Regions from separate parts of the Marinobacter sp. GH_1 genome, predicted to be linked through region 1. Evidence: predicted binding sites of a transcription regulator. Region 1 holds the regulator's gene; each other region holds the start of a gene.
What was found. Region 1 encodes FliA, which starts transcription of late flagellar genes. Its sites were predicted from a motif close to CTAAAGTTTNNNNNNNNNNNGCCGNTAA; they were not measured.
Positions count from the first base shown of each region.

Region 2: flgM (flagellar biosynthesis anti-sigma factor FlgM) is a predicted target of FliA. The motif match lies at 3,115-3,142, and genes of this name have one in related genera.
Region 3: fliD (flagellar filament capping protein FliD) is a predicted target of FliA. The motif match lies at 3,285-3,312, and genes of this name have one in related genera.

Region 1 covers NZ_CP184460.1:1,624,448-1,634,116, forward strand. Annotated here, with positions in the region: gene upp (uracil phosphoribosyltransferase) at 1-574, opposite strand, end outside; gene flhA (flagellar biosynthesis protein FlhA) at 800-2,974, shown strand; gene flhF (flagellar biosynthesis protein FlhF) at 3,032-4,348, shown strand; gene ACNSOI_RS07465 (MinD/ParA family protein) at 4,419-5,231, shown strand; gene ACNSOI_RS07470 (RNA polymerase sigma factor FliA) at 5,264-6,007, shown strand; gene cheY (chemotaxis response regulator CheY) at 6,167-6,550, shown strand; gene ACNSOI_RS07480 (protein phosphatase CheZ) at 6,571-7,356, shown strand; gene ACNSOI_RS07485 (chemotaxis protein CheA) at 7,377-9,470, shown strand; gene ACNSOI_RS07490 (protein-glutamate methylesterase/protein-glutamine glutaminase) at 9,515-9,669, shown strand, end outside.
Region 2 covers NZ_CP184460.1:2,324,008-2,333,676, reverse strand. Annotated here, with positions in the region: gene mnmC (bifunctional tRNA (5-methylaminomethyl-2-thiouridine)(34)-methyltransferase MnmD/FAD-dependent 5-carboxymethylaminomethyl-2-thiouridine(34) oxidoreductase MnmC) at 1-628, opposite strand, end outside; gene ACNSOI_RS10635 (peptidylprolyl isomerase) at 634-1,230, opposite strand; gene ACNSOI_RS10630 (hypothetical protein) at 1,433-2,179, shown strand; gene ACNSOI_RS10625 (flagella synthesis protein FlgN) at 2,251-2,721, opposite strand; gene flgM (flagellar biosynthesis anti-sigma factor FlgM) at 2,729-3,055, opposite strand; gene flgA (flagellar basal body P-ring formation chaperone FlgA) at 3,184-3,885, opposite strand; gene ACNSOI_RS10610 (chemotaxis protein CheV) at 4,078-5,007, shown strand; gene ACNSOI_RS10605 (CheR family methyltransferase) at 5,045-5,872, shown strand; gene ACNSOI_RS10600 (MFS transporter) at 5,876-7,057, shown strand; gene ACNSOI_RS10595 (LysR family transcriptional regulator) at 7,067-7,963, shown strand; gene ACNSOI_RS10590 (DUF7352 domain-containing protein) at 8,058-8,423, shown strand; gene ACNSOI_RS10585 (cupin domain-containing protein) at 8,504-9,157, opposite strand; gene ACNSOI_RS10580 (isochorismatase family protein) at 9,177-9,669, opposite strand, start outside.
Region 3 covers NZ_CP184460.1:2,769,117-2,778,785, reverse strand. Annotated here, with positions in the region: gene ACNSOI_RS12650 (6-hydroxymethylpterin diphosphokinase MptE-like protein) at 1-1,314, shown strand, start outside; gene ACNSOI_RS12645 (flagellin) at 1,477-2,655, shown strand; gene ACNSOI_RS12640 (flagellar protein FlaG) at 2,727-3,161, shown strand; gene fliD (flagellar filament capping protein FliD) at 3,355-5,322, shown strand; gene fliS (flagellar export chaperone FliS) at 5,389-5,787, shown strand; gene ACNSOI_RS12625 (substrate-binding periplasmic protein) at 5,807-6,574, shown strand; gene ACNSOI_RS12620 (argininosuccinate synthase) at 6,650-7,861, shown strand; gene ACNSOI_RS12615 (AraC family transcriptional regulator) at 8,073-9,104, shown strand; gene ACNSOI_RS12610 (response regulator) at 9,430-9,669, opposite strand, start outside.

The DNA.
Region 1 (9,669 bases):
AGCCTTTCTCGTTCAGGCGCTCATCAACCGAGGCGGTGTAGATGGAAACGTCTGGGTGTTTTTCCAGCACTTTCTCGACGCCTTCCGGCGCGGCCACCAGCACCAGGGCCCGAATTTCGGTGCTGCCGGCTTTCTTGAGCAGGTCGATGGTTGAGATCATGGAGCCACCGGTGGCCAGCATCGGGTCGATAATCAGAGCCATGCGCTGGTCCAGCTCGCCCACCAATTTTTCCAGGTAGGTTTCAGCTTCCAGGGTGTCTTCGTTGCGGATCTGGCCCACTACGCTCACTCGTGCCACCGGGATCAGGCTCAGCACGCCGTCGAGCATGCCCAGGCCAGCGCGCAGAATCGGCACGATGGTGACTTTCTTGCCGTGAATCTGTTCCACGGTCACCGGCCCGGCCCAGCCATCAATGGTTTTTTCCTGCAGGTTGAAGTCTTTGGTCGCCTCGTAGGTCAGAAGTGCGCCAACTTCCTGTGCCAGTTCACGAAAATTCTTGGTGCTGATGTCGGCGCGGCGCATCAGGCCGAGTTTATGGCGGATCAGGGGGTGCTTCACTTCGTGGATCGGCATTGGGGTCACCTGTGTGTTCGAATGTTCGGGCTTGATTTCGGATGCAATAAATGGCGCAAGGATACCGTATCTGGGCGCCCGCGTCAGGCGCTGGTCGTGCGGTAAATATCAAAAACTGTAAGGCCTGGTACGGTTCTTGCGACAACTCTCCCAGATTGGCGCGCCGCGTCAGATTTTCGACCCTGACAGTTCTGAAAAGCACGGCAGAGCGGAGAAGTATCCAGCATGGACAGAGCGTTAGTTCTGAGTAACGTCAAAACCCTGACGCGGGGCAGTATCGGTATTCCACTGATGCTTATGGGCTTGTTGGGCATGATGATCCTGCCCATGCCGGCCTTCCTGCTGGACGTGTTCTTTACCTTCAACATCACCTTGTCCATCGTCATTCTGCTGGTGTGTGTGTACGCGCTTCGGCCGATGGAGTTCGCGTCGTTCCCGACGGTACTGCTGGTTGCCACGCTCCTGCGCCTGGGGTTGAACGTTGCCTCTACCCGGATTGTCCTGCTCAACGGTCACGAAGGTGGTGATGCTGCCGGTAAGGTGATCGAATCGTTCGGTGAGGTTCTGATTGGCGGGAACTATGCGGTTGGTCTGGTGGTGTTTGCCATCCTGATGATCATCAACTTCCTGGTAGTCACCAAGGGTGCCGGCCGGGTGTCGGAAGTCAGTGCCCGTTTTACCCTGGACGCCATGCCCGGCAAACAGATGGCCATTGATGCGGATTTGAACGCGGGCCTGATCAACCAGGACGAGGCCAAAAGCCGCCGTTCGGAGATTGCCCAGGAAGCGGATTTCTATGGATCCATGGATGGTGCGTCCAAGTTTGTAAAGGGCGATGCCATTGCGGGGTTGCTGATTCTTGCGATCAATATCATTGGTGGTATCTCGATCGGCATGCTCCAGCATGGCCTGGACTTTGGCCTGGCGATGCAGCGGTACGCGCTGCTGACCATTGGTGACGGCCTGGTTGCCCAGATTCCATCACTGTTGCTGTCTACTTCCGCTGCCATCATGGTAACGCGGGTAACGGCCAGCCAGGACATGGGCGGGCAGATCATTCATCAGATGTTCAACGCGCCCAAGGCCATCGGTATTGCCGCAGTCATCCTGATTATCCTGGGTCTGATTCCGGGCATGCCCCATGTTGCCTTCCTGGGATTGGGCAGCCTTGCCGCCGGTGCGGCCTGGCTGATCTGGAAAAAGCAAAGCCAGACTGTGGAAGAAGAGGGCGTTTACGCCGGTCGTGGCGGCATGGCTGGTGGAGCGCCCCGTGCCGGTGGCGAGGTGGTTCAGGATCGGTCCGGCGCAGAAGGACAGGCGCTGCCGGCGCCCGGTGAAACCCGGGAGCTGGGCTGGGATGATGTGGCGACCGTTGACATCGTTGGTCTGGAAGTGGGCTACCGGCTGATTCCTCTGGTCGATAAATCCCAGGGCGGGCAGCTGCTCAGTCGCATCAAGGGGGTTCGGAAAAAACTGTCTCAGGATCTGGGTTTCCTGATGCCGTCAGTGCACATTCGGGACAATCTGGACCTGATGCCAAACGTCTACCGCATCACCCTGATGGGTGTGACCATTGCCGAGGCGGAGATTCACCCGGAACGTGAGCTGGCCATTGATCCGGGCCAGGTGTTTGGCAAGGTGGAAGGCATTGCAGGCAAAGATCCGGCCTTTGGCCTGGATGCCATCTGGATTGAGCCAGACAAGAAAGACCAGGCCCAGACCCTGGGCTATACCGTGGTGGATGCCAGCACGGTGGTGGCTACCCACCTTAACCAGATTCTGCAAAAGCACGCCCATGAACTTATCGGCCATGAAGAGGCCCAGAAGTGGCTGGACCAGTTGGAGAAAATGGCTCCGAAACTGGCGGAGGAGCTGGTGCCTACGACGATTTCCGTGAGCGTCCTGCTGCGGGTACTGCAGAACCTGCTCCGGGAAGAAGTGCCGGTCAGGGATATGCGCTCCATTGCCGAGGCCATTGTTAACGTGCACCCCAGAAGCCAGGACCCGAAACTGTTGACCACCCTGGCTCGCCAGGCGCTTCGCCGAATGATCGTTCAGAGCATCTGTGGCAACGATGCCGAGATTCCGGTGATCACTCTGGATCCCGATCTGGAACAGTTATTGCTTAAGTCTGTTCAGCAGAGTCAACAATCCGGCGGACAGGAAGATATTGGCCTGGTGCTTGAGCCCAACATGGTGGAAAAGCTGCAGCGGTCTCTTCAGGACAGTGTTCAGCGCCAGGAAATGCTGGGCAAGCCGGCGATTCTTCTGGTTTCCGGGCCCTTGCGGCCAGTGCTGGCAAAGTTTGCCAGTTATGGGGTAGAGCGTTTGCATGTGCTCTCGTACCAGGAAATTCCGGATAACAAACAGATCACGATAGTCGCCTCTGTTGGCCAGTAAGGCCGGCAGGGCAAGGCGAACACCCGATTCGGGCACGCCGGTGGAGGATGAAGCGTTATGAAAGTACAACGGTTTTTTGCAAAGACCATGGCCGAAGCCCTGAAACAGGTCAGTCATGAGATGGGGCCGGATGCCGTTATTTTGTCCAATCGCCGGGTGGACGGAGGCGTCGAAATTGTGACGGCCCTGGACTATGACGAAAATATGGCACGCCAGCGCCTTGGCGAGAAAGCGGCACAGGCCACCAACGGCTCGCGCCTGGCGGAGCTGCAGGCAGACCAGCATCGTCGGTTGGAAGAAGAGTTGAACCGATCGCGCAGTCGCATTCGCGAAGTGCGGGAGAAGCGGGCGGGTGTCGGCGCGGAATATGATCGTGCACTGGCTGATGACCGGCCGGCTGCCGACTGGTCAGGTGAGTTGGCTGGTGGATCGACCTCGGTGGGCAATGCGGGTGGCCGACCAGAGGCGGGCTACTCGGATGAGTTGGCGAGCATGAGAGCGGAAATCAACTCCCTGAGAGAGATGGTCAGCGGCCGTACCTCGGTACCCGAGAAGCCTGCAGTCGCGGCATCCAATGCGGTTCAGCAGAGGCTTGCAGAGCGGCTGCAGGAATTTGGCCTGGGCGCGGAACTGGCAACCTCTCTGTCCCGTCAGCATCGCGCCGGCAGGTTGGAAGATGGTTGGAAGCAATCCCTGAAGATGCTGGCCACCGGCGTACGTACCGCTCGGGAACACTGGCTTGAGGCCGGCGGCGTCTATGCGCTGGTGGGGCCAACCGGGTCTGGGAAGACCACCACCATTGGCAAGCTGGCAGCCCAATATGTACTGGAGCACGGGCCGGATTCCCTGGCGTTGGTCACCACCGATCGCTACCGGGTGGCAGCCCATGAACAGCTGTTTGTGTTTGGCCGTATCCTCAATGTTCCGGTCCGGGTTGTGGACGAGAGTCATTCCCTGGATGACATTCTGGACGAATTGTCAGACCGGCACCTGGTTCTGATTGATACTGCCGGGCTGACCAGCTCGGATCGCGGTTATCAGGAACAGCTGGCGGAGTTGGCCCGGAGCGATCACAATATCCGTACCCATCTGGTCGTGTCTGCCACCAGCCAGCCGCGCATCATGAAATCCGTGTGGCATTGCTATAAGATGGCTAACCTTGCAGGCTGCGTCATGACCAAGATTGACGAAGCGCTGACACTGGGTGAGTCTTTGGGCTTTGTCATGGAAACCGGCCTGCAAGTGGCATGGTATACCGATGGCCAGAAGATTCCCGAAGACCTGCACCGGGCAGAGGCCATTCCTCTGGTGCGGTTGGGCGTAGAACGCCTGAAAACAATGCAGCACGGCCAGGCCGCTGCAGAAGGGGCCTGAGGCCCGGTGGTACAGCCGGTGCGCTGCCGTTTGTGCCCACACAAGAACGCAGTAAGAGACTGATAACAGTATGAGCAGACCACATCCGGTTCAGGTGATTGCGGTTACCGGCGGCAAGGGCGGTGTCGGCAAGAGTAATGTGTCCGTCAACCTCGGTATCGCGCTGGCCCAGAAAGGCCGGCGGGTGGTGTTGCTGGATGCAGACCTTGGCCTTGCCAATATCGACGTGCTGTTGGGCATTACCGCCAATCGCAATCTGCAGGATGTGCTCAGTGGCGAGTGCGACCTCAAGGACGTTCTGGTCAACGGCCCGGGTGGTATCAAGATTGTCCCCGCATCGTCCGGCACCCAGCGTATGACCCAGTTGAGCCCGATGGAACATGCAGGGCTGATCAACGCCTTCAGCGAGCTGGGTGACCAGATTGATGTGCTGATTGTTGACACAGCAGCCGGTATTTCCGAGTCGGTCGTCAGTTTCCTGCGGGCCTCCCAGGAATTGCTGCTGGTGGTGTGCGATGAGCCTACCTCCATTACCGATGCCTATGCCCTGATCAAACTGATGAATCGCGACTACGGCACCAACCGTTTCCGTATTCTGGCGAATCAGGTGCGAAATGAGCAGGAAGGCCGGCATCTGTATGAAAAACTGACCCGTGTCACCGAGCGTTTCCTTGATGTAGCACTACAATATGTAGGTATCGTGCCTTACGACGAAGCCGTCAAAAAAGCCGTTCAGCGGCAGCGGGCCGTTCTGGATGCCTATCCACGGGCTAAGGCGTCGCTGGCGATCCGTGCCCTGGCAGAGAAAGTGGACAGCTGGCCGCTGCCATCATCGCCAAGAGGGCATCTGGAGTTTTTCGTGGAGCGGCTCGTCGAAGTCTGATCTGAATCCAGTCCTATAAGAAAACCGGATACATGACATTGGCGAAAAACCTGGGAATCTACCATCAGGCTGGCGCAAAAGGCCCCTCTCAGCTGATTGAGGAGCATGCGCCGCTGGTCAAGAAAATCGCCCTTCATCTGATGGCCCGTTTGCCGGCCTCGGTTCAGCTTGAAGATCTCATGCAGGCCGGCATGATTGGCCTGCTGGAGGCTGCGCAACGATACTCAACCGGCAAGGGTGCCACCTTCGAGACATACGCGGGTATTCGAATCAGAGGCGCTATGGTGGATGAAATCCGCAAGGGCGACTGGGTGCCGCGCTCTGTTCATCGCAATGCCCGCCGTATCGCGGCAGCCATCAAAACCGTGGAAGACCGCACCGGGCGCGAGGCCCAGGATGTCGATGTTGCCGAAGAGCTGGGCATTGACCTGTCGGAATATCATGCTTCCCTGGCAGACGCCAACAGTGGCCGACTTTTTAGCCTTGATGAGCTCAATGAATCCGGGGAGCTGCCGATAGAAGAAACAGAGGCCAGCGATAATCCCCTGGATGGCATTTCATCAAATGCATTCCAGAAAAGCCTGGCAGAGGCAATCGAAGAGCTTCCTGAGCGAGAAAAGCTGGTGTTGAGCCTCTACTACCAGGAAGAGCTCAACCTGAAGGAAATCGGCGCGGTGCTGGGCGTCAGCGAGAGCCGGGTCAGCCAGATTCATAGCCAGGCGGCCTTTCGTCTCAGGGGGCGGTTGTCCGATTGGCGGGAAGACGAGCCAGAATAAACCGGGCCGGCGCTGACCGCGCGGCGCGTAACTGTGTAGATTTTGGTAACCGGCGCTTTACAACGCGGCCAAACACCACACAATAAGCGGTTAAAGCAGCGGCCTGCTAGACTTTCAAAAGGCTTAATGAAATCCGGGTGTTACTGACTGGAGGTCCCATTGGACAAAAACATGAAAATTCTCATTGTGGATGACTTTTCCACAATGCGGCGAATCATCAAGAATCTGCTGCGCGATCTTGGCTTCACCAATACGGATGAAGCGGACGATGGCAACACTGCATTGCCCATGCTCAGGAGCGGCAAGTACGACTTCCTGGTGACCGACTGGAACATGCCTGGCATGTCGGGTTTTGATCTGCTCAAGGCGGTGCGGGCAGACGAGAACCTGAAGAACCTGCCGGTGCTGATGGTAACCGCGGAGGCCAAGCGTGACCAGATTGTGGCGGCGGCGCAGGCCGGCGTTAACGGGTACGTCGTCAAACCGTTTACCGCTGCCGTTCTCAAGGAAAAGATTGAGAAGATCTTCGAGCGAATCCAGTAACCAGAGGTCGGATGGCTGTCATGACTGACAAGAACGAGAACCATCAGGGCCTCGACCCGGAGGTAACCGAAAAGCTCCAGCAGCAAAGCTCCGAACTGGCCGAATGCATCAGTTCCGGCGATTACGCCCGTGCGATGTCGGTGATCAACGAGCTTAGTGAAGTTCGCGACCAGAGCCTCTATCGGGAAGTGGGGCGGTTGACCCGGAGCCTGCACGAGGCTATCCGGAATTTTCAGATAGACGCCCGCAGTGCCGAGCAGAAAGAAGCCTTGTCCAAGATGTCCGATGCCTCGGATCGGCTGGCCTACGTTGTCCAGATGACCAGCCAGGCGGCTAATCGCACCATGGACCTGGTCGAAGAAAGCATGCCGGTGGCGCATACCATGCGCGACGAAGCGACCGCCCTGCGAGACGAATGGCAGCGGTTGCGTCGTCGGGAAATGGAGCCGGCAGAATTCCGGGAGCTGTACGGCCGCATTGATCGCTTCTTTGCGGGCCTGGCCACAGATTCCGATACCCTGTACAGCAACCTGTCAGAAATCCTTCTGGCCCAGGACTTCCAGGATCTTACCGGGCAGGTTATCCAGAAAGTAACGGCTCTTGTGAAAGAAGTCGAAGAGAACCTGCTTGGCCTGGTGGTGATGGCCAGCCACGTGGACCAGCTCACCGGCACCGTGCACCAGATTGAAGAAAAAGAAGAATCGGCCGAAAAAGGGGTAGGGCCTCAGATCAAGGCTGAGGAGCGTGATGATGTAGTTTCGGGGCAGGACGACGTTGATGACCTGTTATCCAGTCTCGGTTTCTGAACGATTATAGAGGGTGACGCATGGCGTTTGATGCCGACGAAGAGATCCTGCAGGACTTCCTGGTTGAAGCCGGCGAGATTCTCGAAAAGCTGTCCGAGCAGCTGGTAGATCTTGAGCAGCATCCGGATGACAGCAACCTGCTCAACGCCATCTTCCGTGGTTTCCACACGGTCAAGGGCGGTGCCGGGTTCCTGCAGCTCGAAGCGCTGGTCAACTGCTGTCACTCTGCGGAAAATGTGTTCGATATCCTCCGCAACCACAAGCGCAAGGTCACCTCCGAATTGATGGACGTGGTGCTGGAAGCTCTGGACCACGTCAACGCCATGTTTGATCAGGTTCGTAACCGTGAAGAGCCGACTCCGGCTCCGGACGAATTGATCGCTGCGCTGGATGAACTTGCCAAGCCGGAAGGCGACACGGCAGCGCCGGCACCGGCAACGCCAGAACCCGAACCTGCCGCCGGTGCGGGCAATGATTCCGGAGATATTACCGACGAAGAGTTTGAGCAACTGCTGGATGCCCTGGCCGATGAAAAAGGTGCAGAGCAACAGCCGGCGGCCGCACCGGAAAACACCTCCGCCAACGACGCCGGGTCAGACGGCGACGAGATCACCGACGACGAATTTGAAGCCCTGCTGGACCAGTTGCATGGTAAAGGCCAGTTTGCTGGCCCCCCGGTTGTTGATAACGACACCCCGCCGGAGCCGGAACCAGAAGAGCCGGCAAAATCATCCACTGGTGATGATCTGATCACCGATGACGAGTTTGAAAACCTGCTGGATGAGCTGCATGGCAAAGGCAAGAGCCCTGGTGCGGCCCCCGCAGCGGAGACCAAACCTGAGCCTGCGGCCAAGCCTGAGCCAAAGAAGCCGGAACCAAAACAGCCGGAACCCGCCAGGCAGGAAGCCAAGCCGGCAGCCCCCTCCGCCCCGGCAAGAGATGCGGCGCCCGCAGCCGAGACCACCGTGCGGGTGGATACCAAGCGCCTTGACGACATCATGAATATGGTGGGTGAGCTGGTACTGGTCCGTAATCGCCTGCAGCGCCTGGGCTCCGAGAGCGAAGATGAACATATGCACAAGGCGGTCGCCAACCTCGACGTGGTGACCACCGATTTGCAGGCGGCGGTCATGCAGACCCGCATGCAACCGATCAAAAAGGTATTCGGGCGCTTCCCACGGGTGGTACGAGACCTGGCCCGAGGGCTGAAGAAAGAAATCAACCTGGTGATGCACGGGGAAGAAACCGACCTGGACAAGAACCTGGTCGAAGCGCTGTCCGACCCGCTGGTTCACCTGGTAAGAAACTCCGTTGATCATGGCATTGAAATGCCAGAGGTGCGGGAAAAGGCCGGTAAGCCCCGTGCAGGCACTGTGACCCTGTCAGCGGAACAAGAGGGGGATCATATCCTGCTTTCCATCTCTGACGACGGCGCGGGTATGAACCCTGATGTTCTGCGCCGAAAAGCGGTGGAGAAAGGGCTGTACGACCAGGACGCCGCAGATCGACTGACCGATAACGAGTGTTTTAACCTGATTTTTGCCGCTGGTTTCTCGACCAAGGAACAGATATCCGATGTTTCTGGCCGAGGCGTGGGCATGGATGTGGTGAAAACCAAGATCGGCCAACTTAACGGCCAGATCAACATCGTGTCTGAACAGGGCAAGGGCACCAGCATTATTATCAAGGTGCCGCTCACCCTGGCGATCATGCCTACGCTGATGATCATGCTGGGCGATCAGTCTTTCGCCTTGCCCCTGGTGAACGTGGTTGAAATTTTCCATCTGGATCTGTCGAAAACGAACATCGTCGATGGCCGGGAATGCATTGTGGTGCGTGACAAGGTATTCCCGCTGTTCCACATCAAGCGCTGGCTGGTACATGGCGCGGCTGGCCAGAAAGAGCCGGAAAACGCCCATGTGGTGATTGTGGCCATGGGTACAAAGCAGGTCGGGTTTGTGGTGGACCAGCTGATCGGCCAGGAAGAGGTGGTGATCAAGCCCCTGGGGCGGGCGTTACAGGGTACGCCCGGTATGGCCGGGGCCACCATCACCGGTGACGGCCGCATTGCCCTGATTATTGACGTACCCAGCCTTCTTCAACATTACGGTTAGCGGTACCGGGGCAGATAACATGCAGGATTGTTTAGGAGAAATGGATGACAGTTTCTGTCCTGGTCGTTGATGATTCAGGGTTCTTTCGCAAACGGCTGACGGAAATCCTCACGGCCTCGGGGCAAATCGAGGTTGTTGGTGCGGCAACCAATGGCCGTGAAGGGGTGGAGCTGGCCGAAAAGCTGCGCCCTGATGTGAT
Region 2 (9,669 bases), 700 kb from region 1:
CGGCGGTAAACGTGGCCAGGGTCGTTCCGGGCTTGCTATGGCTGGTGATCAGACCAATGGCATCGTCCAGCCACATGTCCGGGTTTAACGACGGGGCGAAGCCGTCAAGGAACCAGGCATCGGCGAAAAAAGTGAGATCCTTCCAGGCATCCAGGACATCGCCAAAATACAGGGTCAGCCGAACCCGACCTCCGGCCAGCACCAGCCGGTGAGTGCCCTTGATCAGTGGAGGGTAATGTTCGATAAGCTCCGTTGCCAGGGGGCTTAGCTCGGGCCAGTACGACAGCGCCTTTTCGAGGTCTTGACGGCGCAGGGGAAATCGTTCTACCGACACAAAGTGCAGTATGGCGTTGTCATCGGCCGGGCGCTGCTTTAACCATTCCGCCCAGGCGGCGAGAAAATTCAGGCCCGTGCCAAAACCGGTTTCAGCGATCACAAAGTGGCCGGTGTCTGGCACCTGCTGGAACCGCTCCGGCAACTGGTTATGCCCGATAAAAACATACCGGGTTTCTGCCAGGCCGTTGTCCCTGCTGAAATATACGTCTCCAAACCGGGTGGATTCGGGTACGCCGTCGCGCCAGATAAGATCTGCCGGCTCCATGGCCGGTGGCAGGCAGGGGGAGTGCATAGGGCTCAGTCTTCAATATTAACCAGAGTCACTTTCTCGATCACGACGGCCTGAACCGGAACATCCGCCATGCCCTGGCGATGTCCGGTTTGTACGCCGGCAATCTTGTCGATCACGCCCATGCCCTCGGTGACTTTGCCAAAGACCGCGTAGCCCGCACCCCGCACACCAGCATTCAGGAAATCGTTTTTGGCGACGTTAACAAAGAACTGAGAGGTTGCTGAGTTTGGGGAGCTGGTTCGGGCCATGGCCACGGTGCCCCGAAGATTAGGCAGGGTTGCTGAGGCTTCGTTAACGATGGGGTTTTTGGTCTGTTTGCGGGCCATGGTTTCGGTTAATCCGCCGCCCTGAATCATAAAGCCGGGAATCACCCGGTGAAAGATCGTACCGTCGTAGAATCCGTCTTCGACATAGGAGAGGAAATTCTCCACGGTTTTGGGGGCTACGTCAGGGCGCAACTCAAGCTCAAAGGCCCCTTCAGAGGTAACAAAGCGAACCTTCGGCAGTTCTTCGGCCTGAATAGGAGTGGCCAGCATCAGGGCAGCGATGGCGGCAAACAGGACGGACATCACAGTTAATACGGGTTTTACGGTATTTGTCATTTCAGAGGCTCTCACAGTTTCAGTTGTTATCAGGAATCCTGAGACAATCCGGATAGAACAAAATTAGCGAAGATCTTAACAGATCCTTACCTGAATAAGTGCAAATCAGAACAGCGTAGGCCAGGGGATTGGGCTACGCTTTAATCATTATCAATACCGGGCCTGGTTGTACGGTGATCACTCTGAATGCGGGAGGAGCCTAGTGAGAATCCGTAAGGGGTTTGAAGAAAAGTCCCGGCTTGGCCGGTTGTTGATCAATCGTGGCTATTTGTCGGAAGGTCAGCTGGACGAGGCGTTGTTGTTGCAGCGGGAAACCGGGCAGCGCCTGGGCGAAGTGTTGATCGCCGCTGGCTGGGTGACTGACAAGGAACTGCATCGCGTTCTCAAACACCAGGCCCGTTATCGTAATGCGGCAGCGCTGGTTACCATGGTGACGTTGCCGTTTCAGCCGTTGGTGTCGCTGGCGGCCGGCAATACCAGCGCGGCATCCATGCCTGCGCAGGCCGGTCAGTTATATGAAAAGGGGGGCTTTGCGCCTCTGTCTGACAGCGATATGGCCGGCGTAACGGCTCAAAGCAGTGTGGGTTTGCTGGAGCGTATTGAAACGGTTGCCGCAATGCCGGGAAATGCTGGCGGCGCGGTTGATGACCCGGAACTCGCCGGACTCGATTCAGTAGAGGGAATCAAGCTGGCCGCCAACATTTTTGTGCCAGTGCTCAGTTTCCTCGATTCCGACCTGACCATCTCTGGTGTTCACTACAGGGAGGGTGAGCCCCGCTATTCCATTCGAGAGGATGGCGCCTTGAGGCTGGCGTTTCCCGAACGGATTGAGGAGATCCGGATGGACAATATCCGCGTGAGTGGCAATCAGAGTCCATCCATGGGGAACGTCAGCATTCACAACATACGGTTTCATCCGGATTCCCAGATGACGATCTACACCCGTTAATGAACGGGTAAGGTGAATCTAACGAAAAACGCCCGGATAGCTCATCCGGGCGTTTTTGTTTGCCGGGTCGGTCAGGCGCTGGCCAGAATGTTGCCGCTGGATACACTGGTTTGTTCGCCCTTGGCGCCATAAAGCTTCTGTTGGGCAGAGGCGCCACGGAAGATGTCCGTGAGCCTCGTCAGGCGTTTTTGAAGGTGTCCGACAACACGACCGTTGTTCTGGTTCAGTTCCTGGCAGGCACGAAGGCGCCCATCGGCGGTTTTCCAGAGTTGGTAAAGGTCTTCCATACCACCGGCACGGATAAACCTCGAGGGCTCGCCGGCATCCGGTCGGTACCCCATGTTCACCAGCAGGCGGATCTTTTGTTTCGCACGCTCACGGATATCCGTCAGGATGTTGTTTTTCTGAGTGGTGATTTCCTGGAGCGGAGCGATGTCGGAGGACGCCAGGAGTTGTTTTTCCTGGTTGAGAAGATCCGCCAGGGTTTCAAGCTGGCGGATGTCTTCTGAGAGAAGGGTCTTCAATTCAATGATTGCAGCCATGTTTTACTCACCCGAAAATGCTTTTATCCATCTCAAGCATTTTCTGGGCCAGTTTCTCTGCATCAATTTTGTAGGTGCCATCTTCCAGTGCTGCGCGAATCTGCGCAATGCGGTCGTCGTCCATTTCCGGGTAATCGCCCAGTTTCTGTTCCAGCTGCTTCAGGTTTTTGGCCTGATTGCTGAGACTGACGTTGTCGCCGCGGGCAGCCGTGCTTTGAGCCTTTGCCTGCTCTCCAGCCGTGGAGGGCGTACTCTGGCTGCCTGTTGCTTTGTCGGCCGTGGTTCTGGTGGTGTTGACCTGGCCGGGGCCAATTCCATTTAAGTCAACTGACATAAGGATACCTGCTTGCCTGTGGCCACCTTCAGAGGCGGCGGAATCGAGTTTATATCTGCTTATCGGCAGCGTTTAGCCGACCTTTAGAAAAAAACGGAAAAAATTTGCCGCTGGGCACGGATTTTCCGTTACATGGCAATTTCCACCCGGCCAGGAGCCGTGACCGTTGCCCGAACCGTGCGTGCTGATTGCAGATTCTCAACCATCACTTGCTCGCCGACACTGGCACTGGCCAGCGCCTTGCCTCGGGAACTGACCGAGAACACCGCGGATTTGGCAGTGATGATAACATGATCGCCCCGCTCAACGGCATTGGGAGCTTCGAGCAGATCTGGCGTCAGCACCGACCCTGCATTAACTGGTCGCCTCACCAGCATGCCGGATACCTGTTCAATATCTGTGAGAATGCCCCGGCGGCTGGCGTTGATCTGCACCTGTTTTTCCTGCAAAAGTTCACCGCTGATGCGCTCACCGCGGGCCAGAGGCCGAGCCGCCACAAGGGCAGGGCCGTGTACTTCGACACTGGCTGTGACGAACATCCGCCATGGCCGCTCCCCGGCACAGGACACCATCACCGATGGCGATGTGGTACGTAGGGGATCGTTGGTAAACGCGGTTTCGAGTGCCTGTTCGCAAGCAGCCAGGCTAAGCCGGCTGTCGATGCTGCCGACGGTGAAGTTCACCTCGTACTGTTGCTGGCGCTGCTCGTCGGCCCAGGTTTCGATAAATTGACCGGCGGCATCGCGTATCTCGCTTGCAGTGGTGGCCGCAGCCGCGGCGTTCAGGCCCAGGGTCGATAGGCAAAAGGTCGCTAAAAAGATGGTTCGCATCTGCACTGCTTTGTCCTATGCTGTCAGTTAGGCATATTTACGCGAGTTCCGTTAAGGAAAATGGCGCTGGGGCCGTTAACCCTGATTGGACACCCGGCGTCAATGTTTTGGTCCGGGTTCGCGTAAGCAAGTTGTTTAATAATAACTGAGCAAATTCTGTGCCGATCGTTGGCATGCCGGGAGTAGAAAGTTATGGCAGGGGTGTTGGACAGCGTTAACCAGCGTACGCAGTTGGTTGGTCAGAACCGGCTTGAGCTGTTGTTGTTCCGTTTGCGGGGGCGGCAGCTATACGGGATCAACGTTTTTAAGGTGAAGGAGGTCCTTCAATGCCCGAAATTGTCATCGATTCCTAACAGCCGCCAGGTGGTTCGGGGCGTGTCCCATATCCGTGGCGAGACCATCCCCATCATCGACCTGAGCATGGCCATTGGCATGGCAGGCATTCCACAGGAAGAGCTGGCAACAAGCTTTGTCATCATTACCGAGTACAACCGTAAAACTCAGGGCTTTCTGGTGACTGGTGTCGACCGGATCATGAATATGAACTGGGAAGATATCCTCCCGCCACCCAAGGGGGCTGGCAAGGATGTGTACTTGACGGCGGTCACCAAAATTGATGACAAACTTGTAGAAATCATAGATGTAGAAAAGATTCTTGCAGAAGTTTCTCCTCTCAGGGAAGATGTCACCGAAGAGCTGAAAACTCGCAGCGCCGAGCGTGTGCCCGGGCATTTGCCGGTACTGGTTGTTGATGATTCGTCTGTGGCGAGGCGCCAGATCGAGCGCTGCCTGACCGCGATCGGAATGGAAGTGGTCACCAAGAATGACGGCAAACAGGCGTTGAACTACCTCAAGGAGATTACGGGGGATGGTTCCACTGCCCGAGACCACTTATCGTTGATCATTTCCGATGTGGAAATGCCGGAGATGGACGGTTACACCCTCGTTACCAGAATCAAAGAGAATCCGGCGCTCAGCGGCATGTATGTGATGCTCCATACATCCCTGAGTGGCGTCTTTAACCGGGCGATGGTTCAGAAGGTCGGTGCCGATGATTTTATGGCGAAATTCAGCCCGGATGAGCTTGCCGAGCGCGTGATGGAAATTATTGACCAGAATTGATGCCTCGGCTCATGGACTTACCCACGATAGAGATCCAATGAAAGCGGAAATTACGCCTCAGGAATACGAAGCCTTCAAGACATTCCTGCAGGACGCTTGTGGCATTCTGTTGGGTGACAACAAGCAGTACCTGGTGAAGAGCCGTCTACGCAGGATTCTTGAGGAGAACAACCTGAATTCACTGGGTGAGCTTCTCGATCGCTTGAAGCGGGTGGGGCGCAGCGGCCTGCGTGAGCTGGTTATCGATGCCATGACCACCAACGAGACCCTCTGGTTTCGGGACAACCACCCATTCCGTATTCTTCAGGACAAGCTGTTGCCGGAGTTCGCCGAGCGCAATTCGCTCCAACCGCTTCGTGTCTGGTCTGCCGCCTGCTCAACCGGGCAGGAGCCCTACTCGGTAGGCATGGTGGTGGACGAATTCCGGCGCATTCGCCCCGGCAAGCTGCGTGACGTAAAGATCACTGCGACCGATATTTCCAAAAGCGTGCTGGAAGTGGCCCGGCGGGGTGAATATGAGATGATTGCAATAGGTCGCGGGCTTTCCCCGGAGCGGCAGAAGCAGTTTTTTACGCCCTCACCTAACGGCGGGTGGCAGATCAAACCGCAGATCAAGGCCATGGTGGAGTTCAAAGAACTCAACTTGCTTGAGCGGTATATGCTCGGCAAATTCGATATCATCATGTGCCGGAACGTGCTGATCTATTTTTCCGCAGACCTTAAAAAGGACATTCTTACCCGCATGCACGGGGCGCTGAATCCGGGCGGCTACCTGATTCTGGGTGCCTCTGAATCCCTGAACGGCCTGCCTGATCTGTACGAAATGGTTCAATGCCATCCCGGCATTATCTACAGGAAGAAATAATCCATGCCGTTGAATGTCTGGGTGCTGGTGGCGGCCCAGGCGCTGGCCATGTGCACCGCGCCTTTTATCGTATTTATTGGCTCTATTCAGGGACGACTGCTGGCGCCTGCGCCAGAGTTGGCAACCTTGCCGGTCGGGCTGGTGGTGGTCGGCACGGTTCTGGCCATAAAGCCGGCGACATGGTTGATGGAGCGGATAGGGCGCAAACAGGTGATGCTTTTCGGCGCACTTGCAGGCATTCTCGCAGGTTTGCTGGGTGCGTACGCTTCCTGGCAATCGCACTTTACCCTGATGTGCCTTGCTGCCGTTCTGGGCGGTTCGGGCCTGGCCGTGGTGCACCAGTATCGCTTTGCGGCGATGGAGTCGGTAGCGCCGGACATGGCCGGCTCGGCAGCTGCAAGAGTGCTGCTGGGAGGCCTGGTTGCGGCCTGGTTGGGGCCTGAAGTAGCTAGCCTGGGCAGTGGGAAATCTGAATCCTTCCCGTTCCTTTACAGTTGGGTCGGGTTGGCCGTTGTTCAGGCCCTGGCGTTTATCATTCTTGCGTTCGGGTATCGCGCCAAGGCAGAGCGGGTCCGGGAAACCGTGGTTGGCGGGGGTCGCCCGCTCAGGGAGATACTGGCAAATCCGCTGGTGTGGACGGCTATCAGCGGCGCCGCCATCGGCTATGCGGTGATGAGCTTTATCATGACTGCAACCCCCTTGAGCATGACCGAAATGGCCGGTCATGATCTGGATGATGCCAAGCGGGTTATTCAGTTACACATTATGGCCATGTATCTTCCGTCTCTTATTTCTGGTTGGCTGACCCGTGTTGTCGGCATCCCCTTGATGATGGCGGCGGGATTATTGGCCTACCTGGCGTGCATTCTGCTGGCGGCCAGCGGTATCAGCTTTCATCATTATTTGTGGGCGTTACTGCTGCTGGGCGTGGGTTGGAATTTCCTGTTCGTTGGCGGGACAACCCTGTTGCCCCAGGGTTACCAGCAGTCTGAGCGTTTCCGTGTGCAGGGCCTGAATGACATGATGGTGTTCACGGCTCAGGCGACAGCGGCCTTGAGTGCTGGCGCTGTACTGGCTTCGGTTGGCTGGGCAAGCCTGCTACTGGTGGCGGTACCATTATTGGTGCTGCACAGTGTGTTGATGTCGGTTTGGTTGCTGCGGTCACGAAGAGCCACCACAAACTAGGTTTACGCCATGGATCAGCTCAATCTCAGGCATCTCTATTATTTCTGGGTCATCAGCCGTGAGGGCTCGATTGCCAAAGCCAGCGAGCTGCTCGATCTTGCGCCGCAAACCCTGAGTGGCCAGCTTGCCACGTTCGAGGAATCAGTCGGAGGGCAGTTGTTCAGCCGGGAAAGGCGGCGTCTGGTCCTGACTGAACTGGGGCAATTGGTTCAGTCCTACGCCAACGACATTTTTGCACTGACTGGGGAGCTGTCTGAAACCTTGCGTCTGGCCCCCGCTGATCGCCCTCTGAGATTAGCGGCCGGCGTTTCGGCGTCAATTCATAAGCTGATTGCTTTTCAGTTGTTGCAGCCGGCTCTGAAGCTGAACAGGCGAGTCAACCTGGATTGCCGGACAGGTCGCGCGGAAGATTTGCTGCTCAGTCTCAAACGCAAAGAACTCGACGTCGTGCTGACAGACCGTATGCCTCAGACCGAAGCGGTCACAGATCGCTTCGCGGTTCATCCCCTGACATCGTCTACCATCAGTTTGTTTGCCGCCCCGGAGATGGCTGGGCGGCTTCGGGACGACTTTCCGGCCTCTCTCAATCATCAGCCCTTGCTGGCCAACGCCACGGATGCGCCGTATTTTCAGAAGTTGATGAACTGGCTGACCATCAGCAATGTCAGGATGGACCTGGTGGCCAGGGTAGACGACAGCGCGTTAATCAAGGTGTTCGGACGGGAAGGGTTGGGCGTATTTGCGGCGCCAACGGCGATAAAGGAGGAAGTGTGCCGCCAATATCAGGTGGAGGAGATTGCTCCTGTCAAAGCGGTAACCGATCAACTCTACGCCATCACCCGAAGCCGGAAGGTTGCCCATGAAGGTGTGCGGGCAATCTGTAGCGGCTTTGATTTACCTCGATAATATCGATGATTCTTGCTCAATAAATCTTATTTTCTCGAAGTCTTCGGCGGCGCATGATTGAACTGTGTCTGGCAACCTCTGAAGGAGTATCGCCATGAAAACCATTCACAAGTTCCGTCTTGAGCCTGGAAAAGAGCCGACCACGTTGACCCTGCGCGAGGGATGCAAAGTGGTTCGGTGCGAGTATCTGGTCGCCCAGAAGGCTGTTTTTCTCTGGGTGCAGCAGCCTCTGAGTGTTACGGTCCCGATGGTGGAGCGGCAGTTCAGGGTTGCCATGTCCGGCGAGCCGGTGCCAGATGCCTATGAGTACCTGGATACCGCCCTCGATCCCTTCGGACCAGAGGCCTACCATGTATTCGAAGTGCCGGCTGGTGAAGGGATGGCTATTGGTAATGGCCACGAACGATTCGGCAGTGATGAGTTTGGCCAACCCGGTTGGCGCACCAATCTCGCCTCTTAGCCAGGTGGTGTTTGATGATGTTGTTGTAGTCGGGATAGTGCTCTATTTCGGCCCCTCTCGAGGGGCCGCTTTTGGTTAAATCAATCTAAGGGGAGGTGACCGGTCTTCACCCAGATGACCGTTTCCTGGTCAACAAACGGGTGATGCTGGCTCAGGTGTGGGCTACGTAACCAGGTTCCCTCGGGATAACGGCCATGCTCATCGCAGAACTCTCCGCTAAGTACAAAGATTTCCTCACCACCAAAATGCCGATGGGGTTGAAATACTTCATTGGCTGGCCATTTAACCAGTGCCACATGCTCATGCTCGAACTCATGCAGCGGCATTACCTGCAGTCCGCCAATGCCAGGCAACCATTCTGCGTTGTTGGTATCGACACGAACCGTGGCCGTATCCCATTGATCAAATTGGTGAAGCTTCACCAATAACGTACAGCCTTGTTCACTGTAAGGTGCATGCCCGCTACCGGGCGGATTGCGCAGGTAAGTTCCAGCCGGGTAATGGCCGGTTTCATCCGAGAATACCCCCTCGAGAACCAGGATTTCCTCGCCCCGCGGATGCTCGTGGCGAGCAAAGGCGGAGCCCGGCAGGTAACGAACCACGCTGGTAGCATGGCCCCGTTCGGCTTCCTCCCGGGCCAAGGGCTTACGTTCAACCCCGGCGGCGGGGCTGGCAACCCAGGGTTGCTCGGCAGTATGAATCACCACCCGCTGGGAGAAATCCATATTCAGCATGAACACCTCGTTGGTTCGGTTATTTGATCAACGCCTGAATATCCCGGAAACGGGGATGCTTGCAATGCACCATCCACTCGAAAGCCACCATCTCGGTGGTGACAATCCGGGCGCCACTCTGGTGCAGGCGGTCAAGTGCGACATCCCGGTCGAAGTCGTTACGGGAGCCGGTGGCATCCGCTACCACCCATACTTTATAGCCGGCATCCAGCAAACTCAGCGCCGTTTGCAGCATACATACGTGGGTTTCACAGCCGCCGATGACAATTTGCTGGCGCCCCTCCGGTAGCTGATCAATCAAACCGTCCGGACAGGCATCAAAGTGATGTTTGCCCACCGTGACGTTGCACAGTTCCCGCACCGACTCAACATTCGGCCCCAACTTCTCGGGTAGCTGCTCCGTGCCCACCACCGGCACCTCCAGCAACCCTGCAATGGTGGCCAGCAAGGTACAACGATCAGCCACTTCAGCGCCCTGGCTTATGGCGGGCATCAGGCGTTCCTGAACATCA
Region 3 (9,669 bases), 1.1 Mb from region 1:
AGGCGCGGTGGGCGCTATCTTCCGAAAACCGAGATGCCGTCCCAAAGTAAGCCGCTTGTTGTTGTCGGGAGCGGGCCTTCACTTGACAAGCGGGTGGAAAGCCTGAAGAAGGTCCGTGACAAAGTGGTGGTGGTGAGCGCAGGCACAGCGCTGCGACCACTGTTGGCGCACGGTGTCACACCAGACTTCCACGCAGAGCTCGATCCATCGTACCTGATTTACCAGCTACTTTCTGACATTGGTCAGGACAAAATTCGCGATATACCGTTATTGGCAGTGAACGAAGTAAACCCTTTCGTACCGACACTCTTTGATAACGTTTATTACTATTTCAAGAGTGACAATATGCAGCCGGCGCTGTTGGGTTTGTCGGCAGAGTCGTTCGCCAACTGTAATCCCACCGTGACAAATGCTGCGTTGTCTATAGGGCACTCCTTGGGGTTCCGGCAAATATACCTGTTTGGAACCGACTACGGTTTTGAAGATAAAGAGAGGGACCACTCCAGTAAGTCAGTCTATGGGGACGATACTGATTCTTCCATTGCGAAGGATATCCAGAAGCGTGTTCACTCAGCGGTTAAGAAGAGGCGGGTATTCCAAACGCCATCCGTTGATGGGGGAACCGTATACACTCGGAGTGATTACTACTCTGCAAAGCGCTCAGTTGAGGAGTTGATTTATAGGTTGAGATCTTCAGGAACTCCACCTGACATACGAAATTGCTCCGACGGCGCCGTTATTGAAGGTGCGCCATGGATGTCCGAAGACGACTTCATCGGGCAGTGTGAGGAAAATCAGGATCGTTTAGCGTTTGGGGCGGGGGAATTGTTTGATGGCCTTTCGAGAACCGTGGGCTCGGAGTTATTCATTGAGGCGTTAAAGGGAGTGCAAAAAGAGCTGGAAAAGGTATGTGGAGAACATGTCAGAACTGTGAAGTCCGCCAGGCTTCGAGGTCGTCGTGATCTCTGTACTTTGGTCAATTCCATGCGAGAACAACTCCATCGCGTTCCAGCACCTCCCGGAAAAACAGCTCCTTCCGGCCCCCAGTTTATGGTAAGTCAGTTGTTGAGGGGGACCTTGCAGCACTTCCTTTATGTAGGGATTTGCCATGGCATGGCCAGTGAAGATGATGATTTAGAGTCATTTTTGAGGATCTGGGAGCAAGGTTTTCTGAATTTTCTGGAGACAGCGCCTGAGCACTTTGCCAAGGTCATGCTGTGTGATCGAGATATGGACAGCGACCCATGGTCCCGAAGGTTCATAGGTGACCGGGATCCTGAATTTGTCGCTGACGTGGAGAAAGTTGGGGAGTAGCAATAGTTACTGAAACATTTTTTTACATATTCATCCGAAAAAATTCTAAAGATACCTTTTGGGGTGCCGTTAAGAGGATTAACAGGGCGGGGCACCCCAGGAGAGAACCGGGGGCCAGGCCTTCACCAAGCAAAACTGAAACGGTTTTAAAGGAGAAGCACTATGGCTCTCGGTATCAACACTAACGTTGCCTCTTTGAACGCTCAGAATCAATTGAGCAAATCCCAAGGGTTGAATGACCAGGCTCTTCAGAGACTGTCATCTGGCCTTCGTATCAATTCCGCGAAAGACGACGCAGCTGGCCTGGCAATTTCGACCCGTTTCCAGTCCCAGATTTCTGGTCAGAACGTAGCGATCCGTAATGCCAACGACGGTATTTCCCTGGCACAGACCACTGAGGGCGCGCTGGACGAGATCACCAACAATCTGCAGCGCATTCGGGAGCTCGCGGTTCAGGCAGCGAACGCCTCTAACAGTGCCTCTGACCGGGCAGCGCTGAATGACGAAGTAGAACAGCGCATTGCGGAGATTGACCGTATTTCCGGACAGACTTCCTTTAACGGAGCGAAAGTCCTCGACGGTAACTTCGGCAAGCAGAGCTTCCAGGTTGGTGCTAACGCTGGTGAGACCATCAGTGTGGATCTGGAGAAGGGTACAAGGGCTGCGCAGATTGGTGGTGTCCTTTCTGCCTCAGGCACAGCCGGGGAGTTTGGTGCTGATGCTACCAGTTCCTTTGCAGTATTCAGTGTAGGTGGTGGTGATCCGATTATTGTTCGGCTGGAAGCGTTCAACGATGCGCTGGGAAGCGGTGCCACTGACGCTGAAAAATCACAGTACGTCGCCGAGCAGATCAACGGCGCTGGTATTGGTGGATTGTTTGCAGAGGTAGATGAGAACGACCAGGTAAAGCTCACTGCTTCTCAGGATTTCGCATACGACGTAGCAGCTTCAGAAGCATCGGCCGAGGCCTTTACGGTTGCCAATTTGGAGAGCGCTAATAGCTTTGATTTGGAGGCCAGTGGCACCGGTAGCCTGTCTGACCTGAGTGTAAGCACGGTATCCGATGCGAACAATGCCATCATGCGGGTTGATGCCGCACTGGGTACTGTAAACGAAATTCGCGGCCAGCTCGGTGCGGTCCAAAACCGTTTCGAGTCTACGATTGCGAACCTGAGCACCTCGGTCGAGAACCTCAGCGCCTCCAACAGCCGTATCCTGGACGCTGACTTCGCGGCAGAAACTGCCAACCTGGCTAAATCCCAGGTACTGCAGCAGGCCGGTATCTCCGTCCTGGCTCAGGCGAACGCCCGTCCGCAGCAGGTTCTGTCCCTCCTGCAGTAAGGGGCATAGCGGTAACGGCCGGAACCCTCGGGTTCCGGCCTTCCGCCGTTGAAGGATAGCGAGGTACAGCTATGAATGACGTTAACCTGAACAGCCCGGACCTGAAACTGGTGCGCTCTGGCGCCCAGGCTCCGGCCAAGGCAATGTCGTCATCTCAGGCCGAGGGCCGGAACGCCCCTGACCTTGCTGCTTCGGCTGCCGGTACCCGCCAGGTGCAGGCTCCCCAGGTTGCTCAACAGGCTTCGCAGGCTGAAAAGCTGCAGGCCCGTAATGAAGAGCAGCGCAAGGAGCTGAATGAGGCGGTTAGCCAGTTGAACGACTTTGTTCAAACCGTGCAGCGGGATCTTCAGTTTGAAGTGGATAATGAAATGGGCCAGACCATCGTAAGGGTGGTTGATCAGCAAACCCAGGAAGTGATCCGCCAGATCCCGGATGAAGTGGCAATGAGGTTGGCAGAAAAATTGCAGCAGGACGAACCGCTGACGTTGTTTAACATCAAGGTGTAAAAGCTTGCCGCTTTTGCGCGGATGTAAACGACGGTATTTCAGCACCGCCGCCTCTGAGAAGAGCCGGCGGTGTTCTGCGTTTACGCACTGTTACAAATCGGCATAGGAATTTTCCGAAAAAGGGCAAAGTTTTGCCGCCTGCTGCCGATAAACTGATCAGTACAGAGATTCGCCCCCCTGAGGAGGCACGGTTATGGCCAGTATTTCATCATTAGGTATCGGCTCCGGCGTTTTGACGTCGGATCTTGTCGAACAGTTGGTGGCTGCGGAGCGCAGGCCCACGGAAGTTCGGCTGGATCAGAAAACGGAGCGTACAGAAGCGCTTATTTCTGCCTATGGCATGTTGCGGAGCGCTGTAACGGAGCTGCGCCTGCCTATGCGTCAGCTCGGTTCTGCGGATGCGATGAAGTCGTTTTCGGCCACTTCCTCGGGTAGCAACATTGATGTGTCGGTGGATGCCAGCAAGGCCAGCCGCGGCTCTTACAGCCTCGATGTGAAAAGTCTGGCGCAGTCCCAGGCCCTGGCCAGCCGGGATGTGTTCGCCGACCGGGATGCCACCAGTGTGGGCCGTGGCACCATGACGCTTCAGGTGGGTGACAAGACCACCAACATCACCATCGATTCTTCCAACGACACCCTGCAAGGCCTGGCGAATGCCATCAACGAGGCCAATGCGGGCGTGTCTGCCGGTGTGATTGATACCGGCAACGGTTTCCAACTGGTGTTGTCTGCGGATGAGACCGGTGAAGCCAATGCCGTGAATATTTCCGTTACTGAAGATGGTGCTGCCCCGGGATTAAGCCGGTTCGCTTTCGATACGGCAGATCCCGAAAACATGGATGGCATGCGCCAGACCATTGCGGCGAGCGATGCGGTGATGGAAATCAACGGCGTGGAAATTCGCCGGGCCACCAACACCATTGAAAACGTGGTGGATGGGCTGACCTTCAACATTACTGGTGAGGGTAAGTCCACTATCAAAGTGGAGCAGGACACGGCGGCGGTTGCCGAGCGTGTTCAGGCGTTCGTAGACAAGTTCAACGAGCTGCAGGGCACCATCCGTGAGCTGTCTTCATTTGATAGCGAGACGGGGCAAGGCAGTATCCTGACCGGGGATTCCACGGTTCGGAATATCCAGAACCAGTTGAAGCGAGTGTTGACAGATATTATTCCCGGGCTGGAAAACGCCAGCGTTCGCAGCCTGGCGGATGTGGGAATTGGCACGGATTTCCGCACCGGTGAGCTGCAGTTTGATAGTCAGAAATTCCAGCAGCAGCTTCGGGAAAACCCGGATGATGTTACGGCACTGTTTGCCGAGCAGGGCAGAACCAGCGATTCCCAGGTGGAGTTTGTTCGCAGTGGGTCCAATACTCAGCCTGGAAACTTCGATATCAACGTCACCCAGATGGCGTCTCGCGGTACCCTGAACTATGCAATTCCAGATACTGCGGATGCAATTCAGGTGCAGGCGGATAACAGCTTTACCTTCCGGGTGGATGGCGCAACTAATGCTACTGTTTCAATTGCGGCTGGCGACTATTCCGGGGCTGATTTTGCTGCGGCCATTCAAGAGGCACTGCGCAACAATTCCGCATTGAGTGCGGCGGGCCGGTCAGTCCAGGTGGGTTATGACGCGACCGAAGGCCTGACCTTTACATCCAATCGCTTTGGCAGTGACTCAAATGTCAGCCTGACCAGCCTGAATAATGTGACTGGTCTGAATACCGCCACCGGCACCGCCGGCCAGGATGTCCAAGGCACCATCAACGGCCAGACCGCTCAGGGCGACGGCCAGGTGCTGTTTCTGGCAAACAGTGCCGGTGGCGATGCCGCTGGTCTGCAGGTGCGTATTACCGGCGGTGACGTTGGCAATCGCGGCTCGGTGAAGTTCATCGAGGGTGTGAGTGAGCGAGCGGTAGATGCCATCACCAGTATTCTGGGTGCAGACGGTGCTTTAAGTTCTCGCACCGATGCCCTGAACCGGGATCTTGAGCGCATTCAGGAAGACCGGATCAAGCTGGACTTGCGGATTGAAAGCTATCAGGAACGCCTGGTGAAGCAATTCAGCGCTGCCGACTCCCTGATCTCCCAGTTGAATAATACGCGGGATTACGTGACTCAGCAGCTGGCGGCCCTGGCGCCGAACAGGCAGAGAGATTAATTCGGCTATACTGATGGTTGGCCAGCCAACCATGGCATGCCGGACAACGGTGAAACGAGGTTATATATGAACGGTTTACAGGCGTATCAGCGCGTTAATACCCAAACCAGCATCACCGATGCAGACCCGCACAAGCTGATTCAGCTGCTGTATAACGGGGCGATTGAGCGGATTAACATGGCCAAGTCCAAAATTCAGGCCAAGGATTACGCAGCCAAGGCTCAGTTGCTCAATAAAGCCATTGAGATTATCGGTGGCCTGCGGGCGTTCCTGGATTTCGAAAAAGGCGGAGAGCTGGCCACCCAGCTGGAGGCTCTATACGACTACATGGAGCGCACCTTGCTGGAAGCCAGCGCCAAGAATGACGTTGCCAAGCTGGATGAAGTGCTGAACCTGCTGCGTTCTGTGAAAGACGGCTGGGATGGCATTCGTGATGAGGTGGTGAGCCAGCAGCAGGCGGTTTGAGTTAGCGTTGGTCGAACATATGGCGTTTTTTCGCGGGCTGTTGGTGGCCTTTCTGTTTGTAGCTGCCCAGGCCAGCGCTAGTGATAAAGTTGTCGGCTCAAGCGAGAGCCTTCCAGCCAGTTCGCCGGCGATGTTTGCGATTCCTGATGTCTGGCCCTGGGGCTTTCAGGATGATCAGGGTGAACTGCAAGGCAGTCTGATTACGCTGATGGACCGGTTATCAGAACTCTCGGGTGTGCCCGTGAGTGCGCAGTTGCTTCCTCTGCGGCGGGTCATCCTTGACCTGCTCACGGGGCGCGCAGAGTTTACTTTTCTGTTTCAAAGTCCAGACCTGGACGAGAACGCTTTTCCCGTCGATACCGTACTTCAGCTTAATCTGATGCTGATGGCGTTGCGTGACACCGATTTCCCCCTGACTCTGGAAGGCCTGGCCGGCAAGCGGGTTGGCTATGTGCGGGGTACCTATCTCGGCGAGTCGTTCAAAGCGGATGAGGCCGTGCTGAAAGTGCCGGTTTATAACATTCGGCAAGCCATTGAAATGCTGATGCTGGAGCGGATTTCTGCGGTGCTTGCCAGCGATCACAACATCGCGATGACGATTGATGCTTACGGCTTTCCAGCTGAAGAGTTCCGTCTGCAGGAGCATGTAAAAGGCCAAAAGGCCCGGCTGTATATGTCACCAGACAGCGGCAACCCGGAACACGCTCGCCTTTTCAAAGAAGCGCTGCAACACATGCGTGACAACGGCGAGTTACAGCGCATTTTCCAGACTTCTTCCGCCCAATAGCCATTCCCCCCGCACTCCCGTACAATACGCACCTTCTTTTCAATACATCCATTCTGTTCAGTCTGGAGCAAGGGCATGTCTGATATTAAAAAGGTGGTGCTGGCTTATTCCGGTGGCCTGGATACTTCCGTGATCGTTCGGTGGTTACAGGACACCTATAACTGTGAGGTGGTGACCTTCACCGCCGACATCGGCCAGGGCGAGGAAGTTGAGCCGGCGCGCGCCAAGGCGGAGGCGCTGGGCGTTAAGGAAATCTACATCGAGGACCTGCGTGAAGAGTTTGTGCGCGATTACGTGTTCCCGATGTTCCGCGCCAATACCATCTATGAGGGCGAGTACCTGCTGGGTACTTCCATCGCCCGCCCGCTGATTGCAAAGCGTTTGATCGACATTGCCAACGAAACCGGCGCGGATGCGATTTCCCATGGCGCTACCGGTAAGGGTAACGACCAGGTTCGTTTCGAGCTGGGTGCCTACGCGCTGAAGCCGGGTGTTAAGGTGATCGCTCCATGGCGTGAGTGGGATCTGAACTCCCGCGAAAAACTGCTGAAGTACTGTGAAGAGCGCAACATTCCGGTGGAAATGAAGAAGGGCAAGAGCCCGTACTCCATGGACGCCAACCTGCTGCACATTTCCTACGAAGGCATGAACCTGGAAGACCCCTGGGCGGAAGCCGAGGAAGACATGTGGCGTTGGAGCGTGTCTCCGGAAGCCGCGCCGGATAAGCCGACTTACGTGGAGCTGACCTACAAGAAGGGCGACATTGTTGCCGTTGATGGCCAGGAAATGAAGCCCCATGAAGTGCTGGAAACCCTGAACAAGGTGGCCGGCGCCAACGGTATTGGCCGCCTGGACATCGTAGAAAACCGCTACGTGGGCATGAAGTCCCGCGGCTGCTACGAAACCCCGGGCGGCACCATCATGCTGCGCGCCCATCGTGCCATCGAGTCCATCACTCTGGACCGCGAAGTGGCCCACCTGAAAGACAGCCTGATGCCCCGCTACGCCGAGGTCATCTACAACGGCTACTGGTGGTCCCCGGAGCGCGAAGCCCTGCAGGCACTGATCGACCAGACCCAAACCTACGTGAACGGTACCGTTCGCCTGAAGCTGTACAAGGGCAACGTGGACGTGGTGGGCCGGAAGTCTGACGACTCCCTGTTCGACGAAAAGATTGCCACCTTTGAGGAAGATCAAGGTGCGTATGATCAGAAAGACGCCGAAGGCTTCATCAAGCTGAACGCGCTGCGGCTGCGGATTGCGGCTGGGAAAGGGCGGAAGCTTTAGGCTCTGACCTAGGGGTCTGTCCCAAGGGTCTGTCCCCGCATGGGGACTGACCCATTTTGGAACCAATGGGCTCGGATTCAGGTAGCAGGGACGGGCAAAGGTGGGTCAGTCCCCGTTCGGGGACAGACCCTGAGGACAAACCCTATAACACCCAGCCCTACCCATTTTCGGTTATACTCGCTGCATAAAATCAACAACCAAAGCAGTCGTCATGACCCCTCTTGGAACCGCCTCTGTCGCCGCCCTGCGCCAATACGTTCGCTACGCCGATGCCAAGGGCATCAGTACCTCAGAGCTGTTCAGCAAAGCCGGCCTTGAGCCGAAGATCCTTGATACCGATGACGGCCGCCTGACGGGCGAGCAGCTTCAGACGTTTATTCGCCTGCTGGCCGAAGCATCCGGCAATCCCATCCTTGGCCTGGAAACCGGTGATTTCGTTCAGCCCGGTTCCTACAGTGTGCTTGGCTATATCACCATGAGCTGTGCCACGCTGGGGGAGGCCGTCACCCGAATTGCGCCCTATGAAAAACTGGTAGGGGACATGGGCACGACCGGCCTTCGGATGAAGGGGAATGAAGTGTCGTTGGTGTGGACCTGCAACTTTACCGACTCGGTGGTGTGGCCCCAGGTGGTGGATAACGTGTTCGCCTCCTGGATAAATTACGCTCGCTGGTTGGCAGATAACGATGAAGCCTCTCCGATTCGGGTTGCCCTGAAACGTTCCTCGCCCGGGCCTGGCTGTGAGAGCGCTTATCAGGATCGCTGGGGCTGCCCGGTTGAGTTCGAAGCGCCGGAGAATGTGGTGACCATGCCCCAGGATCTACTGGCCACCCGCCTTCGCCAGCCAGACCCTCTGCTGCGCAAGACCCTTGAAGCCCATGCGCTGTCGCAGTTGGCACTGCTGGATACCGACACCGATCTAACTTCCAGAGTGAAGCAAGGCATCCAGAAACAACTGGCCAGCGGCGTGACCCGGCAAGACATGATCGCCGAAGACCTGGGCATGACCAGCCGCACCCTGCAACGCAAACTGAGCCAGGAAGGCGTTTCCTACCAGAAACTACTGGATGACGTGCGCCAGCAGATGGCTGAGGACTATTTGCGGAATACCGAGATGAGTATTCCCGATATCGCGCTGCGGTTGGGGTATAGCGAGACCACGTCGTTTCATCGGAAGTTTAAGGCGGCTGCTGGGAAGACGCCTGGGGATTATCGTAAGGGTCTGTCCCCGAACGGGGACTGACCCATTTTGGACCCATGGGTTCGAGTTTTGGTGCAAGGACGGGCAAAAGTGGGTCAGTCCCCATGCGGGGACAGGCCCCTGAAACAGACCCGGAAAACCAATAAAAAAGCCAGCTCACAAGAGCTGGCTCGAAAATACTTCGGAAAGAACGAAAGTGCCTGAAAAATTCGTTAATCCTGTGGAGTCAGGGCCCATAATACGGCGGAGTTACTACTCGGCTCCTCCGCCATGGGCGGATACTGCTTGATTCCACGATCTCAGAATAAGCCCTCGCGCCCTTCCTGTCTGTTTGTGATCTGTGTCCCGTTGTTACCGTTTGTGAGGGCTACACACCTTCCCGTATCTCGGGTTTGGTTTCGGTAAAGCGGCGGGTTTCGTAGGCGTCAACCAGGCCTTGCACCGCCGCCCGTTCCATATCCTGCACCGAGGGCGTGCCGTCCTGGGCATCGGCGCGGCATAGCACCATGCCGGCTTCCACGGAGATAAAGCCCGCGGTGGTTTTCAGGGCCTTGTGGTTGATGCCATCAAAAATTCGCCGGAACGCGGTGGTGGAGCAATGGTCGCT